DNA from 2 places in the Streptomyces sp. NPDC091289 genome. Region 2 is predicted to be linked to the other one. Evidence: riboswitches for the same ligand, from Rfam matches in the RefSeq annotation. Region 2 holds a riboswitch; the other holds the start of a gene.
The links. A riboswitch is a leader RNA that binds a small molecule or an ion and turns the genes downstream of it on or off. The one in region 2 is predicted to bind cobalamin.
Positions count from the first base shown of each region.

Region 1 (3,398 bases), on a different contig from region 2:
CTTGACGGGACGCTCGGTCAGCGACTGCGCGTACGTCGTCCAGCGCACCGTCATCGGCTCGGGGCGCGAGATGTCGCCCGCGAGGACCGGCGGGCGGACGTAGCGGGTGCCGTAGGACTGGACCCAGCCGTGCTGGGTGGCGAGGTAGCCGGTGAGCTGCTCGGCGAAGTACTGGACCATGTCGTTGCGTTCGGGCTCGCCGTGCACCAGGACGTCGATCCCGGCCTTCTCCTGGAAGGAGAGGACCTCGCGGATCTCGTCCTTGATCCGCTCCTCGTAGCCCGCCTCGTCGATCCGCCCGGCACGCAGGTCGGCCCGTGCGGTGCGCAGTTCGGTGGTCTGCGGGAACGAGCCGATGGTGGTGGTCGGCAGCAGCGGCAGCCCGAGGTGGGCGCGCTGGGCGACGGTCCGCTCGGCGTACGGCTGGGAGCGGCGGCCGTCCGCGTCGGTGATCGCCGCCGTACGGGCCCGGACGGCCGGGTCGCGGGTGATGACGGCGTCGGTGCGGGAGGCCAGGTCGGCCCGGTTGGCGGCGAGTTCGGCGGCGATGGCCCCGGTGCCGCCGGACAGGCCGCGAGCCAGGACGACGATCTCCTGGGTCTTCTGCTTGGCGAAGGCGAGCCAGCGGGCGATCTGCGGGTCGATGTCGCGCTCGGCGTCCGCGTCCAGCGGGACATGGAGGAGGGAGCTGGAGGCGGAGACGTCGACGTGGTCCGCGAGGCCGAGGAGGGTCCCGAGGGTGGCGAGGGACTTCTCGTAGTCGTTGATCCAGATGTTGCGGCCGTTGACGACACCGGCGACCAGGAGTTTGCCGGGCAGTCCGCCGGCCGCCGCGAGGTCGTCGAGGTTCCCGGCGCCGGACTCGGTGAAGTCGAGCGCGAGACCGTCGACGGGGGCCTTGGCCAGGACCGGCAGCGCCTCGCCGAGCCGCCCGAAGTAGGAGGCGACCAGGAGCTTCGGCCGGTCGGTGAGTCCGCCGAGCTCGCGGTAGGCGCGGGCGGCGGCGTTCAGCTCGGCCGGGGTGCGGTCCTGGACGAGGGCGGGCTCGTCGAGCTGCACCCATTCCGCGCCCGCCGCACGCAGGTCGGAGAGGACCTCGGCGTACACGGGGAGCAGCCGGTCCAGCAGGGTCAGCGGCTCGAAGTCCGCGGCCACACCGGGGGCGGCCTTGGCGAGCAGGAGGTAGGTGACGGGGCCGACGAGCACCGGGCGCGGGGTGTGGCCGAGCGCGAGGGCCTCCTTGAACTCCGCGACCTGCTTGGCGGAGTCGGCGGCGAACACGGTGTCGGGTCCCAACTCGGGCACCAGGTAGTGGTAGTTGGTGTCGAACCACTTCGTCATCTCCAGCGGCGCGACGTCCTGCGTGCCGCGGGCCATGGCGAAGTAGCCGTCGAGGGCGTCGACGCGGACCGCTTCGCGGTGCCGCTCGGGGACAGCGCCGACCATGACGCTGGTGTCCAGGACATGGTCGTAGTACGAGAAATCACCGGTCGGCACGGAGTGGACGCCGGCCTCGGCGAGCTGCTGCCAGGTTCCCCGGCGCAGTTCGGCGGCGGTCTGCCGGAGGGTGTCCGCGTCGACGCGGCCCTTCCAGTAGCCCTCGATGGCCTTCTTCAGTTCACGGTTCTGACCCTGGCGGGGGTAGCCGTACACGGTGGCCCGTGCTGCCGCGGCTGCGGGCTTCGCTGTCACGTGACTCTCCTTCGCGAGCGTGTCTGCTGTCGCAGACCCCGGGACGGGACGCGGACGCGAAGGGATGGCGCGTCGGGCGGACAACGGGACACGGAGAACCGTGTCCGTCCACCTGACGGTTACGCCGACCCGCCCACGAGGTCACCGGGATCTCCGCACGCGAACGGTCGCGTGCGGACAGCGGGCAGGTCTTCGGACTCGCGGGCACGTCTGCCGGGGCAGACACCTACTGGCCGTCGCTTCCCAGACCCGGCCGGGCCCAGTGCGTATGACGGCGGTCGTTCCCACTCACCGCTGCGGGGCAGTCCCGGATTCCCACCGGGTTCCCTCTTACGACACCCTGTCCGGCTGACAGGGCGAACCAGCTGCACCGGTCAGCCTAAGGGGGTGACCGCCGGGCGCACACCGTTGTTCACACTTCGGACGGTGATGTGAGACACGAGGCCGACGCGTCCGGCCTTCGGCGGCCCGCGCCCGCCGGTGGTCCGGCGCGCCGGCGAGCGCCCGGCAGCAGCGCCGCGGGGACCAGTGCGAGCGCGGCCGTCGCGGCGAGCACCAGGAGCGCCGTCCCCATGGCTCCTTCCCACTGCTCCACCCGCCCGTCGCCGGCCGCGGGCAGCAGACCGGCGGCGACGGCGATGCCGAGGACGGGGCCGATGTTCACGGCGGTCTGCTTGAGGCCGCCCACCACTCCGGCGTATCCGGGCGGCGCGTCGCCCACCACGGTCCCGGTGGCCGTGACCATCACCGTGGCGTATCCGGCGCCCAGCAGCGCGAAGGCGGCCCCCATCGCCACCGGCCCGGTGCCCCGGTCGGTCCCGGCCAGCCCGACGATGCCGAGGACGACCAGCAGCGTGCCGCCGAGCGCGGTGGACCGCGCGCCCAGGACGCGCAGCACCCGCCCGGCGAGCGGCGCGCCGACGATCATCAGCGCCGTCATGGGCAGGGCTCGCAGAGCGCTGTCGAGCGGGTCGAGGCCCAGCGCGTACTGCAGGAAGTACGTGCCGGCGAACAGCGCGCCGAACATGCCGCTCGCGGTGAACAGCAGCATCACCATCGAGGCGGTGACCGGCACCGACCGCGCGACCGCCGCCGGTACCAGCGGATGGCGGCTGCGGCGTTCGTGGCGGACGAGGACGGCCGCCACGGCGGCCGAGCAGAGCAGTCCCCCCACCGTGCGGTGGTCGGCCCAGCCGTGCGGTTCCACCCCGGCGAGCGCGTTGACCAGGAGGGCGAGCGCGGCCGCGAGCAGGAGGGCCCCTCCCGCCTCCAGGCGGCGGGACGTGTTCCGGCCGGCGTCTTCCGGGACGCGGGCCGCCAGGCAGAACAGGCCGATCAGGAGCGCGATGGGCACGTTGACGACGAAGACGGACCGCCAGCCGAGCTGCGCCACCAGGAAGCCGCCGAGCAGCGGACCGGCGGCGGCGGCCACCCCGATGGCGCTGGTCCGCAGGGCGATGGGCAGGCCGAGCCGGTCCGGCGGGTAGACCTGGCGCAGCAGCGCCAGCGTCGCGGGCTGCAGCAGGGCTCCGAACACTCCTTGTACGGCGCGCAGCCCGATGACCCAGCCGACCGAGGGCGCCACGGCGATGCCCGCGGACGCGGCCCCGAAGCCGAGGGACCCGATCAGGAGCAGCCGGGTGTGGCCGTACCGGTCCCCCAGGCGTCCGGCGAGGACGAGCAGACTCGCCACCGCGAGGAGGTAC
Region 1 covers NZ_JBIVUT010000013.1:105,828-109,225, reverse strand. Annotated here, with positions in the region: gene metE (5-methyltetrahydropteroyltriglutamate--homocysteine S-methyltransferase) at 1-1,692, opposite strand, end outside; cobalamin riboswitch at 1,858-2,073, opposite strand; gene ACIQPT_RS19020 (MFS transporter) at 2,105-3,398, opposite strand, start outside.
Region 1: another riboswitch for cobalamin. It lies ahead of metE (5-methyltetrahydropteroyltriglutamate--homocysteine S-methyltransferase); the one in region 2 lies ahead of ACIQPT_RS27190 (ABC transporter substrate-binding protein).

Region 2 (3,398 bases):
CTGGCCGACATCTCCGCGTACATCGACGCGGCCGTCGGCAGCGCGGCGGCCGAGGCCACGGTGCCGGTGAGCAACACCCGATGAAGCGACCCGCCATCGCCGTCACCGGCCTGGGGATGATCACCCCGGTCGGCCACACCACCGACACCACCTGGGACGGAGTCCGCGCCGGGGAGTCGCCCGCCCGCACCGTCCCCGAACTGCGGGGCTGCGCCGTCGACTTCGCCTGCACGGTCGCCGGCATCGACCTCGACGACGCCGTCGGCGGCCGGACCGCGTTCCGGATGGGCCGGTACGTCAAGTTCGCCGTCCTGGCAGCCCGGGAGGCGGTCGCCGACGCCGGGCTCGACCCCGCGCACTGGGACAGCCCCCGGGTCGCCGTCGTGGTCGGCACCAGCAGCGGAGGATCCGCCGGACTCACCGAACAGGCCGTCGCCCTGGAGCGGCGCGGCCCCGAGGCCACCTCGCCCTCGGGCATCCTGCTGACCATCCCGAACATGCCCGCGGCCGAGATCGCCATCCGGATGAAGGCCACCGGACCCAGCCTCGCCCCGTGCACGGCCTGTTCGTCCGGGGTGACCGCGCTGTCGGTGGCCCGGGACATGCTGACGCTGGGCCACTGCGACATCGCCATCGCCGGGGCCACCGAGTCGATCGTGTTCCCGGTCGCCATGACCGGCTTCGCCCGCTCCGGCGCGGCAGCGCTGCGGGACGGCGACCCCGCCCGCCTCTGCCGGCCCTTCGCCGCCGACCGGGCCGGGATCGTCATGGGCGAGGGCGCGGCCATCATGGTCCTGGAGCGGGCCGAGGACGCCCGTGCCCGAGGAGCCTCGCCCCGGGCGCTGATCGCGGGCACCGGCGCCACCACCGACGCCCACCACCCCACCAGCCCCCACCCCTCCGGGGACATCGCACGGGCGGCCGTCGACGGCGCGCTGCGCGACGCGGGCTGGCACGCCGAGGACGTCGACCACGTCAACGCGCACGGGACGTCGACCCCCCTCAACGACGCCACCGAGGCAGCCCTCATCGCCCGGGCCTACCCGCACCGGCCGCCCGTCACCGCCCCCAAGGGCGTACTGGGCCACTGCATGGGGGCGGCCGGCGCCATCGAGGCGGGCCTGACGATCCTCACGCTCCAGCACGGGCTGGTCCCGCCGATCGCGAACCTGGACGCCCCCGAGCCCGGGTTCGACATCGACTGCGTCACCAAGGTCCCGCGCGAGGTGCCCGTACGGCGGGCCGTCAGCCACTCCTTCGGCTTCGGCGGCCACAACGCGGTGATCGCCCTCCAGGCTCCGTAGCCCGGGCGGAATCCGCCGGGCCGGTGCGGCCGGGACGATCCCGCGCCGCACCGGCCCCGCGCACAGTGACCCGCCGCACCGCGTCTGATCTGCGGGAAGGCGCGTGATAGCTTGCCGGGGCCAGTCGAACCCCAGCGACGGGGTCAGGGAATCCGGTGCGAATCCGGAACTGACGCGCAGCGGTGAGGGGGACGGGCGGGGCCACGGCCACTGGAGCACCCAGGTGCTCCGGGAAGGCGTCCCGCCCGGACGAACCCGAGTCCGAAGACCTGCTGGCATCCGCGCCCCGAACCGGGGCACGGGAACCGTACGACGGGCTCCGCGGCTGGGCCCAGAGACAACAGAGGTCCTTCGTGCTGTCCACGGCCACCCCCGCCCCGATACGTACCGCCGCCCTGCTCGCGGCGGGACTCCTCCTGCTGACCGCCTGCGGCGGCGACGGGAGCACCACGGCCGCCGAGGGCGGCAAGGCCGACGGGTTTCCGCTCACCCTCGAGAACTGCGGACGCACCGTCACGGTGAAGACCCCGCCCCAGCGGGCCGTCTCCGTCGACCAGGGCTCGACCGAGATCCTCCTCTCGCTCGGCCTCGCCGACCGGCTCGCGGGCACCGCCACCTGGAGCGACCCGGTGATGAAGGGCCTGGAGAAGGCCAACAAGGGCGTGGAGCGCATATCGGAGAACCGGCCCTCCTCGGAGAAGGTCCTCGACAAGGAGCCCGACTTCGTCTCCGCCTCCTTCGCCTCCACCCTCGCCAAGGGCGGCGTCGCCCCCCGCGAACAGTTCGAGAAGCTCGGCGTCCCCACGTACATCTCGCCCGCCGACTGCACCGGCAAGGACAACAGCGGCGGCGGCGACGGAGCCCGTACCGCGCCCCTCACGATGGACAGCGTCTACACCGAAGTCCGTGAGCTCTCCCAGGTGTTCGGCGTCCCCGAGCGCGGTGAGAAGCTGGTGAAGAAGCTCCGGGCACGGGTGGACAGGGCCACCGACGGCATCGACGCCTCGGACGCCTCCCTCCTCTACTGGTTCTCCGACTCCAAGGCCCCCTACCTCGCGGGCTGCTGCGGTGCCCCCGGCGTCATCACCAAGGAACTCGGCGCGAAGAACGTCTTCGACGACACCCACGACGAATGGCCCCAGATCAGCTGGGAGACCGTCGCCGACCGCAACCCCGACGTCCTGGTCATCGGCGACCTGAGCCGCACCATGCAGAGCGCCGAGAGCGCCGAGAAGAAGATCGAGTTCCTGGAGTCCAACCCGGTCACCAAGACCATGGACGCGGTCAGGAACCGCCGCTACGTGCTGCTCAGCGGCCAGGCCATGAACCCCACCATCCGGACCGTCGAGGGCCTGGAGCGCGTCGCGGCCGGACTGCGCGACTTCGGGCTCGCGGGGTGAGCGGAGGGAACCCGACGGTGCAGCGGTCCGCCGGTGAACGGCGGGTCGGCGGGCCGGTCCAGGCACTGCTCTGGGCCGGCGGCGTCCTGCTCCTGCTGCTCTCCGTCGCGGTCGCCGTGACCATCGGGCCCGCCCGGATCTCCGTGCCCGACGTCTGGTCCGCCGTCGCCGCGCACCTCGGGTTCGGCGCCAGTGACCTCAGCCCGATCCGCGACGGCATCATCTGGAACCTCCGCATGCCCCGCACCCTTCTCGCCGCCGTGTGCGGCGCGGGGCTCGCGGTGTGCGGCACGGTGATGCAGTCCCTGCTGCGCAACCCGCTCGCCGACCCCTTCGTCCTCGGCGTCTCCTCCGGAGCCTCGACCGGGGCGGTCGTGGTGGTCGTCCTCGGGGTCGGCGGGGGAGCGGTGTCGCTGTCGGCCGGGGCGTTCGTCGGGGCGCTGTGCTCGTTCGCCCTGGTGCTGCTGCTCAGCCACACCCTCGGCGGCTCCACCGACCGGGTCGTCCTCTCCGGCGTCGCCGCGATGCAGCTCTTCTCCGCCCTGACCTCCTTCGTCGTGATGACCTCCGCCGACGCCGAGCAGACCCGCGGGGTGCTGTTCTGGCTCCTCGGCTCGCTCAGCGGCGTCGGCTGGACCGAGGTCGCCCTCTGCTCCGCCGTCCTCGCCGGCTGCCTGGTGGTCTGCCTGGCCCA
Region 2 covers NZ_JBIVUT010000021.1:162,596-165,993, forward strand. Annotated here, with positions in the region: gene ACIQPT_RS27180 (acyl carrier protein) at 1-84, shown strand, start outside; gene ACIQPT_RS27185 (beta-ketoacyl-[acyl-carrier-protein] synthase family protein) at 81-1,304, shown strand; cobalamin riboswitch at 1,409-1,596, shown strand; gene ACIQPT_RS27190 (ABC transporter substrate-binding protein) at 1,658-2,704, shown strand; gene ACIQPT_RS27195 (FecCD family ABC transporter permease) at 2,722-3,398, shown strand, end outside.